DNA from 3 places in the Aromatoleum aromaticum EbN1 genome. Region 2 is predicted to be linked to each of the others. Evidence: predicted binding sites of a transcription regulator. Region 2 holds the regulator's gene; each other region holds the start of a gene.
The links. Region 2 encodes FNR, which switches genes on or off when oxygen is low (the NO sensors DNR and NnrR bind a similar motif). Its sites were predicted from a motif close to TTGANCTAGNTCAA; they were not measured.
Positions count from the first base shown of each region.

Region 1: EBN1_RS08845 (2-oxoacid:acceptor oxidoreductase subunit alpha) is a predicted target of FNR. The motif match lies at 2,246-2,259, and genes of this name have one in related genera.
Region 3: paaN (phenylacetic acid degradation protein PaaN) is a predicted target of FNR. The motif match lies at 1,805-1,818, and genes of this name have one in related genera.

Region 1 is NC_006513.1:1,876,273-1,880,101, reverse strand. It holds gene EBN1_RS08850 (2-oxoacid:ferredoxin oxidoreductase subunit beta) at 1-178, opposite strand, end outside; gene EBN1_RS08845 (2-oxoacid:acceptor oxidoreductase subunit alpha) at 229-2,139, opposite strand; gene EBN1_RS08840 (pyridoxamine 5'-phosphate oxidase family protein) at 2,427-2,894, opposite strand; gene EBN1_RS08835 (sigma-54-dependent Fis family transcriptional regulator) at 2,891-3,829, opposite strand, start outside.
Region 2 is NC_006513.1:3,051,596-3,055,424, forward strand. It holds gene EBN1_RS14560 (NnrS family protein) at 1-494, shown strand, start outside; gene EBN1_RS14565 (SirB2 family protein) at 501-896, shown strand; gene EBN1_RS14570 (hemerythrin domain-containing protein) at 896-1,447, shown strand; gene fnr (fumarate/nitrate reduction transcriptional regulator Fnr) at 1,454-2,194, opposite strand; gene hemN (oxygen-independent coproporphyrinogen III oxidase) at 2,320-3,711, shown strand; gene EBN1_RS14585 (sulfite exporter TauE/SafE family protein) at 3,811-3,829, shown strand, end outside.
Region 3 is NC_006513.1:2,088,258-2,092,086, forward strand. It holds gene paaN (phenylacetic acid degradation protein PaaN) at 33-1,697, opposite strand; gene paaG (2-(1,2-epoxy-1,2-dihydrophenyl)acetyl-CoA isomerase PaaG) at 1,941-2,759, shown strand; gene paaH (3-hydroxyacyl-CoA dehydrogenase PaaH) at 2,798-3,829, shown strand, end outside.

The DNA of each region.
Region 1 (3,829 bases), 1.2 Mb from region 2:
TCGAGCAGCCGATGCCCGAGATGAAAGCGAAGTTCTCGCGCGGGATGCCGAGCGTCGGCAAGAGCTTCTGGATCTGCGCGAGGACGGCGTAGTCGCCGCAACCGGGACACCAGCGCACATCCTGGTTCGATTCGAAGTCTTTTTTCGTCAGTGCGACGGGTGCGGACATGTCGTTCATGATGATCTTCCTGTAACGATGGGGCTCGTGGACGCGATGCGGCGCGTGCGTCAGCTCAGTTCGAGGATGCGGTCATGGATTTCGCTGACCTTGAAGGGCTTGCCCTGCACCTTGTTCAGCGGCACGACGTCGCACAAGTAGCGTTCGCGCAGCAGCTTCGAGAGTTGCCCCATGTTGAGTTCCGGCACCAGCACGGTCTTGTAGCGCGCGAGCAGGTCGCCGAGGTCCGGCGGCAGCGGGTTCAGGTGGCGCAGATGGACATGCGCGACCGAGCGGCCGTCGGCCTCCGCCTTCTCGCGCGCCTGCGCGATCGTGCCGTAGGTGCTGCCCCAGCCGATGACGAGCAGGTCCCCGGAGGCCGGCCCCTCGACCGTCGTCGGCGGGATGTCCTGCGCGGTGCCGGCGACTTTCGCGGCGCGCACGTCGACCATGCGCTGGTGGTTCAGCGGATCGTGCGAGATGTTGCCGGTGAGGAAGTCCTTTTCCAGGCCGCCGACGCGGTGCTCCATGCCCGGCGTGCCGGGGCGCACCCAGGCGCGCGCGAGGTTCTCGTCGCGCGCGTACGGCTGGAAGCCTTCCGGATCGGTGCGATAGCTCACCTCGACTTTCGGTAGGCTGGCGACGTCCGGAATCCGCCACGGCTCGGCGGCGTTCGCGATGCCGCCGTCCGTAAGCAGGATCACCGGCGTCATGTACTTGACGGCGATGCGGAACGCCTCGATCGCGCAGTCGAAGCAGTCGGCGGGCGAGCGCGCGGCGATCACCGGGATCGGGCATTCGCCGTTGCGCCCGTAGATCGCCTGCAGCAGGTCGGACTGCTCGATCTTCGTCGGCAGGCCGGTCGACGGGCCGCCGCGCTGCACGTTCACGATCACCAGCGGCAGCTCCAGCATCACTGCGAGGCCCATCGCCTCGGTCTTGAGCGCCATGCCGGGGCCGGAAGTCGTCGTCAGGCCGAGCGCGCCGCCGTAGGCCGCGCCGATCGTCGAGCAGATGCCGGCGATCTCGTCCTCGGCCTGATAAGTCGTGACGTTGAAATGCTTCAGCGCGGACAGTTCGTGCAGGATGTCGGTCGCCGGCGTGATCGGGTACGAGCCGAGGAAAAGCCCGACACCCGACGACTCGGACGCGGCGACGAAGCCGAGCGCCGCGGCATGGTTGCCGGTGATGCTGCGATAGATGCCGGGTTTCGCCGCCGCTTCGCGCACCTGGTAGGTCGCGGCGAAGATCTCGGCGGCGTCGGCATACGCGAAGCCGGCGCGCAGCGCATTGACGTTGGCGTCGGCGAATTCGGGCTTCTTCGCAAACTTCTCGTAAATGTCGGCGATTTCATCCTCGATCGGCCGGCCGTACAGGCACAGCATCAGGCCGAGCGCGAAGTAGTTCTTGCAGCGGCCGACTTCCTTCTTCGACAGGCCGGAATCGCGCAGCGCCGCCGCAGTCAGCGCCGAGATGTCGATCCTGAAGAGCCGGTAGCCGTCGAGGCTGCCGTCCTCGAGCGGATTGCTCGTGTAGCCGGCTTTCGCGAGGTTCGTGTCGGCGAACGCGCCGGTGTTCGCAATGATGATGCCGCCGTGCTTGACATCCGCAAGGTTGGTCTTCAGCGCCGCGGGGTTCATCGCGACGAGCGCATCGGGCGCGTCGCCGGAGGTGAACACCTGCCGCGACCCGTACTGGATCTGGTAGCCGGACACGCCGAACAGCGTGCCGGTCGGCGCACGGATTTCGGACGGGTAGTCGGGGTGGGTCGCAAAGCCGTGACCCGCCTTCGCGACGGCTTTCGAGAATTCCGAACCGGTGAGCTGCATGCCGTCGCCGGAGTCGCCGACGAAACGGATCACAACGCTGTCGAGCGCCTCGACGGCCCGTGCGCGGACGCTCGACGCGCCGGCGGCTTGGGTGCTGCCGCAGGCTGCCCTGCTATCGACTTCGGCCTCGGACGTGTATCCGGCTTCTGACATGATTTTCCTCCTCGATGGGCCCGGGTTGCCTGCCCTGATTGCGGGGCGACGCCGTCGACCGCGGGCGGGGTTTTGTTGATTACAAACAGTTTGACGTCCATCAGTATTGACGCAGGTCAAGAGAAGCGAAATATCGCCGAATCAAACGTTTTCCCGGGAATGGCAGAATTGCCGAAGCGCGCCCGCGCCACCGCTATCGGGGCGGCTGTGCTGCTCGAGCGGACTCGCGGAGGAAAGGTGGGCAAGCGGTCGCTTCGCCGGTGGCAGGCGGAGCGCGCGGACCGGGCTCAGCCGGCGCAGTCGATCTCGTCGCGGTGGCCGAAGCCGGCGGAGTTGTCGATGAAGTACAACCGCTCGGGCACGAAGCGGTACCAGCGCACTTTTGTCAGCGCCTTGACGATCGCGGCCGGGGCCAGCGCGAGCTTGCCGACGACCGGGTACTTGTCGCCATACAGCCGGCGCGCGCGCTTTTCCTCGTCGCCCGACACTTCGCAGGCGAACCCTTCGGCCTGGACGCCCTTGATCTGCGGCCAGTCCGCGTAGTCTTCCTGCACCGTGATCGCGACCCGCGCGTGCGCGGCGAGTGCGGCGGCGTGGCGGCTTGCCGGCGCCGACAGGAAATACAGCGTGAAGCCGTCGCTGACGTAGAACACCGCCGCGGCCCACGGACCGTCGCTGCCGTGCGTCGCGAGCGTCATCACGTGGTGCGTCTGCAGGTACGCGAGCGCCGCCTCGCGCGCCGCTGCCGCGCTCAAGATTCGACGCTCCCCGGCTCGCGCAGAGGCTGCGGCGTCGCCCGCGCGTGGCCGCTTTCGTGCAGCCGCTTGAGCCGGTACGCGAGCTGCGGGCGGCTCAGGCCGAGCATGCGCGCCGCGGACGACAGGTTGCCGCGCGCCTTGTCCGTCGCAGCTTCGATCAGCATCGCCTCGACGTGGTCGAGCGTCATCGTGCCGTCGCACACCGCGTCACAGATCGACTTGCCGGCGTCGCCTTCCCCGGCGTCGAGCTTGCCGTCGGGGTCGAGCCCGAACTCGCGTGCCTCGTCGCCCCAGGACAGGAACAGGTGCTCGACTTCGATGCGCGTGCCGTGCGGCGCGAGGATGACGCCGCGTTCGACGGTGTTCTGCAGCTCGCGGATGTTGCCGGGCCACGCGTAAGTGGTCAGCGCGCGCTTGGCCTTGTCGGTGAAACCGAGCAGCTTCTTGCCGTTGATCGCGGCGTGCTTTTCGAGGAAATGCTTGGCAAGGACGGAGATGTCCTCGCGGCGCTCGCGCAGCGGCGGAATATTGATCGGGTAGGCGTTGAGGCGATAGTAAAGGTCGGCGCGGAAACGCCCTTCCTTGACGAGCTGCGGCAGGCCGGCGTTGGTCGCCGCGACGAGGCGCACGTTGATCTTGCGGATCCGGTCGTCGCCGAGGCGCTCGACCTCGCCTTCCTGCAACACGCGCAGCAGCTTGCTCTGTGCAGTCAGCGGCAGCTCGCCGATCTCGTCGAGGAACAGCGTGCCGCCGTCGGCGCGCTCGAAACGCCCCGGGCGCGACACCAGCGCGCCGGTGTAGGCGCCTTTCTCGACGCCGAAAAGCTCGGATTCGACCAGGTCGTGCGGGATCGCCGCACAGTTGATCGCCACCAGCGGACGGTCGCGGCGCGTGCTCATCTCGTGCAGCGCACGGGCGAACAGCTCCTTGCC
Region 2 (3,829 bases):
GTGCGATGACGTGGATCGTCGATGCGCCGGCGGCGGCGACTGCGCTGTGGCTGTCGGTGCAATGGCGCCTCATCCCGGCGTTGCGCGTGCCCCTCTTGGGGATGCTGCACATCGGTTTCGCGTGGCTCGGGATCGCTTTCCTGCTGTCGACGCTGCAGGGCGTCGCTGCGCTGTTCGGCCATGCATGGCTCGGCCTCGCGCCGCTGCACGCGCTGGGTGTCGGATTCTTCGGCTCGGTGCTGCTGGGAATGGTGTCGAGAGTGACTTTGGGACATTCGGGCGGCAAGCTCGTGGCGGACAAGCTGACGTGGTCGCTGTTCCTCGGGCTCGAACTCGTCGTGGTGGTGCGCGTGGCCGGCGAACTGGTGCCGCCTTCCTGGTCGAGCGGCGTGATGCTCGCGGCGGCGCTCGGCTGGATCGGCGTGTTCGGCTTGTGGGGAACCCGCTATCTGCCCGTTTATCTGCGCCCGCGCAGTGACGGCCGGCCGGGGTGAAGTGCGGTGTACGCTGCGATCAAACACCTGCACATCCTATGTGCGATGCTGAGCGGGTCGGGATTCCTGCTGCAGGGGATCTGGATGATGCGGCGCAGCCCGCTGCTCGATCACCGCGCGACCCGCGTTGTGCCGCACGTGGTCGATACCGTGTTTCTCGCCAGCGCGATCACGCTCGCCGTGCTGAGCGCGCAGTACCCGTTCGTCGCTCCGTGGGTCACGGCGAAGGTGATCGGGCTGGTCGTCTACGTGGTGCTCGGCTACATAGCGCTGCGCGGTGGCGCGACGATGGGCATACGCATCTTCGCGCTGATCTGCGCATTGCTCGTCTTTTCATGGATCGTGTCGGTCGCGTTGACGAAGAATGCGGCCGGCTTTCTTGTTCTTACCGGAGCTTTCTGATGGCTGATTCCCTGATACCCGTTGCTCCCGGCCTGGAAACGCCGCTCGAAATGCTCGAAGCCTGCCACGGGCGTCTGCAGGCGCAGCTCACGACACTGTCGCGCCTCGCGGCGTGGCTGCCCGAGCATGGCGCCGACCGACAGGCACAACAGGCAGCAGCCAACGTGATGCGTTACTTCGACCTGGCTGCCGTCAATCATCATCTCGACGAGGAAGACGACCTGTTCCCGGTTCTGCGCGCGCGTGTCGATGGCGGGCGCCGGGAAGCGCTCCACGAGCTGATCGACTGGATACTGGCGGACCACCAGGAAATGTTCGCGGCGTGGGCGGCAATCCGGGCGAAGCTCGATCCGATTTCCCGCGGCGAGCCGGCGCAACTGTCGGCTGCGGAGGTCGAGCAGTTCACGGCTCGTTACCGACGCCACATGGAGCGCGAAGAGGGCGAACTGCTCCCCTATGCGCGCGAGTTGTTGACGGAGCAGGACGTTGCCGCCCTGACTGCGACGATGACCGCGCGACGGCGGCAGGACGCGCCGCCGCGCAGTTCCTGATGCGGGTCAGCCCCGCGGCGACGGGTGGTGGATCAGCTTTTTCAGGCCGCAGATATTGAGAATGCGGATGTGCTTTTGCTGGACGGCGATCAGTCCCTCTTCCTGGAACTTCGAGAACGCCCGTGACACGGTCTCCAGCTTCAGCCCCAGATACGAGCCGATTTCCTCGCGCGTCATCCGCAGGTGGAATTCCGCCGCTGAGAAGCCGCGCGCGGTGAAGCGCTGCGACATGTTCAGCAGGAACGCCGCCAGGCGCTCTTCAGCGCGCATCGAACCGAGCAGCGTCATGACGCCATGGTCACGGACGATCTCGCGGCTCATCACCTTGTGGAACTGATGCTGCAGACCTTCGACGACGCGCGACAGCTCTTCGAGCTTGCCGTAAGCGATCACGCAAACTTCGCTGTCCTCGAGCGCGATTGCATTGCACGAATGCAGTTCCGTGCTGATGCCGTCGAGCCCGAGCATCTCCCCGGTCATCTGGAAACCGGTGACCTGCTCGCGTCCGTCTTCAAGCAGCACGTTCGTCTTGAACGAACCCGCGCGGATCGCGTAGATCGCCTCGAAAGGGTCGCCCGCGCGATAGAGGTGGTGCTGGCGCTTGATCTTGCGACGCGCTCCGACGAGTTCGTCGAGGCGGTCGATCTCGTTTTCGGACATGCCGAACGGCAGACACAGCTCGACCAGGTTGCACTGGGAACACGCGACTTTCAGACTGGCTACCGTAATTGGCACCGTGGCCTTCATTTGCACGATAATAATGCCCTCTGTTCAAGTCCGATTTACGATTGCCAGGGAAGTCCGTTGATCCACGTCAACCCCCACGGCGCTGCTTTTTGCGATCGTACGAAACGCACCCGAGCGATACAACCATGACCAGCCAGAACGATCTTGTATTCGACCCGCAGCTGATACGCCGCTTCGATATCAACGGGCCGCGCTATACGTCGTATCCGACCGCCGATCGCTTCGTCGAAGCCTTCGATCACCGCGCCCTCCGGGACTGGCTTGCCCAGCGTGCAGTGGGCGGGGTAAGCAAGCCTCTTTCATTATACTTCCACATCCCATTTTGTAACACGATTTGCTACTACTGCGCGTGTAACAAGATCATCACGAAAGATCATGCCCGTTCCGCCAAGTACCTGAAATACCTGGATAAAGAAATCGGCATGCAGGCCGAGGCGCTGGGCGGCAGCCATCAGGTCACCCAGTTGCACCTCGGCGGAGGAACGCCGACTTTCCTTTCGCACGACGAGCTGCGCCAGCTCATGGATTCGGTCCGCTCACGCTTCACTCTGGTGCCGAACGGCGAATATTCGATTGAAGTGGACCCGCGCAAGGTCGACTTCGAAACCGTCAAGCTGCTTGCCGACCTGGGTTTCAACCGCATGAGCGTCGGGGTCCAGGACTTCAACGAAGACGTTCAGGTCGCGGTCAATCGCGTGCAGAGCTTCGACGAAACCAAGCTGGTCATCGACTCGGCCCGGGCAACCGGTTTCAAGTCGATCAGCCTGGATCTGATCTACGGGTTGCCGAAACAGAACATCATCAGCTTCAACCGTACGCTCGAACAGGTCCTTGCGCTGTCCCCGGATCGCGTTTCGCTTTACAGCTATGCGCATCTGCCGGGACTGTTCAAGCCGCAACGGCGCATCACCGTCGTCGATATGCCCACTTCGGACACGAAGCTGCAGATCCTGCAGCTGGCGATCCGCCGGCTGACCGAAGCGGGCTACGTGTATATCGGCATGGATCACTTCGCGAAGCCGGACGACGAGTTGACCGTCGCGCAGCGCCAGGGCCGGCTGCACCGGAACTTCCAGGGCTATTCGACGCAGGCCGAATGCGACCTGCTTGCGTTCGGCGTGTCCGCGATCGGCAAGATCGGACCGGTATATTCGCAAAATTTCAAGTCGCTCGATGAATATTACGACGCGCTCGATCGCGACGAACTGCCGGTGCTGCGCGGTATCGAGCTGACAGCCGACGACCTGCTGCGCCGTTCGATCATCCAGGCTCTGATGTGTCATTTCGAACTTTCGATCGATTCGATCGAAATCGCGCACCTGATCCAGTTCAACGAATATTTCGCCGAGGAATTGCAGGACCTTCGTGCGATGGAAGAGGCAGGACTTGTCGAGGTTACCGACAAGTGGATCAGCGTCATGCCGGCGGGGCGTCTCCTGGTGCGCGGCATCGCGATGGTGTTCGACCGGTATCTGCGGGCCGATCGGGAGCGCCCCCGCTACTCCAAGGTGATCTGACCGCACCCCGGCCGGAGCCCGGCCGGGGGAGTGTTAGAATAGAAGCGTTTTCTGTGACGCGGGTTCCGCGTCGCTTTCGCTTGTATTCGACGCTACCTGATGCCTGAAACCGGTTATA
Region 3 (3,829 bases), 960 kb from region 2:
AGCGCCCCGTTTGCACGGCGAGAGGCGTTACCTCATTCGACGTGATAGCGCCGCTGCACGACGCGGAAGCGGTTCGCGACGAAGGCGCTGTCGGCGTAGCTCGCATTGGCTGCGGGGTTCATGCCGACTCCATGATAGTCGGAGAACGCTGCCGACTGATTGACGAACACGGCGCCGGTCAGGTTGATCGACAGCGCTGCCCCGGCATGCATCGTCGCCGCAGTCATCGCGTCGAGCACCTGCGGCTTCGTCGAATACACACCGACCGTCAGCGCGCCGTGCTCGCGCACGATGCGCTCGGATAGCGCCACTGCGGCGTCGGCATCGGCGACGCGGACGACGAACGAGACCGGGCCGAAACGCTCGACCATGTAGCTTTTCTCGTCGCTCGCGTCGCAGGTCAGCAGCACCGGCGTGCGCACTTCCGCGTTCGGGAACTCGGGGTGCTCGAGCTTGCGCGATGCCAGCACCACTTTGCCGTACTCGCCGGCTTCGTCGATGCGGCGCAGCGTGTCCGCGGACTGGATCGCCCCGAGCACTGCGGTCGCGACAGCCGGGTCCGCGAGCGTCTTGTCGATCGCGGCGGCGAGGTCGGAGGCGAACTCGTCGAAGCTCTTGTGTCCCTGGTCGGTGTCGATGCCGCCAGCCGGCACGAGGATCGCCTGCGTCGTCGTGCACATCTGGCCGGAATACAGGCACAGCGTGAACGCGAGGTTGCGCAGCATCGCTTTGTACGCATCGGTCGACTCGACGACGACGTTATTGACGCCGGCAAGCTCGGCGTACACCTGCGCCTGCCGCGCGTTGTCGATCAGCCACTCGCCGAACAGGTTGCCGCCGGTGAAGTCGATCGACTTGACTGCCGGGTGGGTCGCAAGCGCCTGCGTGTCCTCGCGCTTCGTGACGACCGCGAGGCTGACGAGGTTCGGGTCGAGGCCCTGCTCGGCGAGCACTTCGCGGGCGATTCGCACGGTGATCGCCGCCGGAAGGATCGCGTGCTCGTGCGGCTTGACGATCACCGGGTTACCGGTCGCCAGCGCGGCAAAGAAGCCCGGGTAAGTGTTCCAGGTCGGGAACGTGCCGCAGCCGATCACCAGCGCGACGCCCCGGCCGACGATCTCGAAGTGCTTTTTCATCCGCAGCGGCGGATTCTTGCCCTGCGGTTTTTCCCATACCGTTTCAGCGGGGATGCGGCTCATCTCGTCCCACGCGTAGGCGACCGCTTCGAGGCCGCGATCCTGCGCATGCGGGCCGCCGGCCTGGAAAGCCATCATCCAGCCCTGGCCGCTGGTCAGCATCACTGCGTGCGCGATCTCGAAGCTGCGCTTGTTCAGCCGCTCGAGGATCTCGAGGCAGACGCCGACGCGTCCTTCCGCGCCGAGCCGCTGCCAGCCGTCCTGCGCAGCCTGCGCCGCCTCGACGAGCGCCGACGGCGAGCACACCGGATAGCGCACGCCGAGCTCAGTGCCGTAAGGCGAGCGTTCCGGAGCGAGCCGGCCGGTTTCGCCCGCCTGGTCGAGAGGGAAATCCTGGCCGAAGCAGGCTTCGACTGCGCGCTTGCCGTCTTCATTGGCCGTTTCGCCATAAACCTTCGGGCTCGGCATTTCGGGATACGGCGTCCAGAAGCCGCGCGTGCGGATCGCCTGGACGGCGGCGTCGAGTGTGGCGCGGTGTTTTTCGAACAGCGGATGGGTCATGGAACTCTCCTCTCGTCGGGATGGAATGCCGTCGCGCAGGGCTCTGCGTTCTGTGGTGCGCCGATGTTGCAGCGCGGCAAACTTGTCAAGCAAAAAACAGTTGTCTTTTGATCTGGGTCAAGATTACTATTGATTGACCGGTCGGTCAAACAACGCCAGCACCCCAATTCGACACTGGCAGGACGCGACCAGGACGCCAACAGAGTGCCACGCCGCACTCGGGCAAACAATCAGGAGACCTGAATGAGCAACGAGCTTGACATGCAGGGAGAAACGATCCGCATGGAAGTCGTCGGCGGGGTCGCGACGCTGACGCTGAACCGGCCTGACCGGCTCAACAGCTTCACGAACCGTATGCACGAAGAAGTACGCGAAGCGCTGGCCGCGGTGAAGGCCGGGCGCGACAGGGGCATCGTCCGCGTCCTCGTGATCACCGGCGCCGGGCGCGGCTTCTGCGCCGGGCAGGATCTCTCCGACCGCGCCGTCGCCCCGGGTGAAGCGCCGGTCGACCTCGGCGCATCCGTCGAGAAGAACTACAAGCCGCTGGCGATGGCGCTGCGCAACCTCGACCTGCCGGTCATCGCCGCGGTCAATGGCGTCGCGGCCGGCGCCGGGGCGAGCATCGCGCTGGCGTGCGATCTCGTGTTCGCTGCGCGTTCGGCGAGCTTCATCCAGTCGTTCAGCAAGCTCGGCGTCGTTCCCGACACCGGCGGCAGCTGGATCCTGCCGCGCCTCGTCGGTCCGGCGCGCGCGCTCGGCCTCGCGCTGCTCGGCGAGAAGCTCGGCGCCGAACAGGCTGAACAGTGGGGCCTGATCTGGAAATGCGTCGATGACGACGCGTTGATGCCGACCGTGCAGCAGGTCGCGGCGAGCCTCGCGCAGGGACCGACTTTCGGCTACGCGCAGACCAAGAAGGCGATCTGGGCGAGTTCGACGAACGACTTCGAAACCCAGCTCGACCTCGAGCGCAACATGATGACGGTGTGCGGCCAGTCGAACGACTACCGCGAAGGGGTGGCCGCGTTCATCGAAAAGCGCGCGCCGAGCTTCAAAGGGGACTAGGACATGAAACTCTCGTCATTCGCCGCAAAGGACGTCAAATGAAGGCGCTGAACAAGAACGTGAAAGTGCTCGTGATCGGCGCTGGCGCGATGGGCAGCGGCATCGCCCACGTCGCCGCACGCGCCGGCCACACCGTGTATCTGTACGACGGCCGCCCCGAGGCGGTTCAGTCGGGGTGCGCGGGCATCGACAAGGACCTGCGCTACCTCGTCGCCAAGGGGCGGCTGCCCGAAGCCGAGGCACAGGCAATCCTCGCGCGCGTGCTGCCGGTCGCCGCGCTTGACGAAGCGCGCGACGCCGGGCTCGCGATCGAGGCGATCGTCGAGAACCTCGACGTCAAGCAGGCGTTGTTCAGGGACCTCGAAGCGCTGCTCGGCGAAGACGCGATCCTCGCGAGCAACACGTCGTCGCTGTCGATCACCGCGATGGCCGCCGGACTCACGCGCCCGGGGCGCTTTGCCGGGCTGCATTTCTTCAACCCGGCGCCCCGCATGGCGCTCGTCGAAATCGTCTCTGGCCTTGCGACGGAGCGCGCGATCGCCGACACGCTGCACGCGACGGCGCGGGCGTGGGGCAAGATTCCGGTGCATGCGAAATCGACGCCGGGCTTCATCGTCAACCGCGTTGCGCGGCCGTACTACGCTGAAGCGCTGCGCGTGCTCGCCGAGAAAGCTGCCGAGCCGCAGACGCTCGACGCGATCCTGCGCGAAGGCTGCGGTTTCGCGATGGGGCCGTTCGAACTGATGGACCTGATCGGGCACGACGTGAACTTCGCCGTCACCCGCTCGGTGTTCGAGGCATATTTCAACGATCGCCGCTTCGCCCCGAGCCTGATCCAGCAGGAACTCGTCTTTGCCGGCCGACTCGGGCGCAAGAGCGGGCACGGCTTCTACGACTATGCCGAAGGCGCGGTCAAGCCGCCCGCGCGCAGCGAACCGGTGCGCAACGCCGAGGCGAAGATCGCCGTTGTCGGCGACATCGGCGCCGCGGCCCCGCTGATCGCGCGGCTCGAAGCGGGCGGCGTCGAAGTGCGGCGCGAAGCGGGCAAGGGCGGACGCGGCTGGATGAAG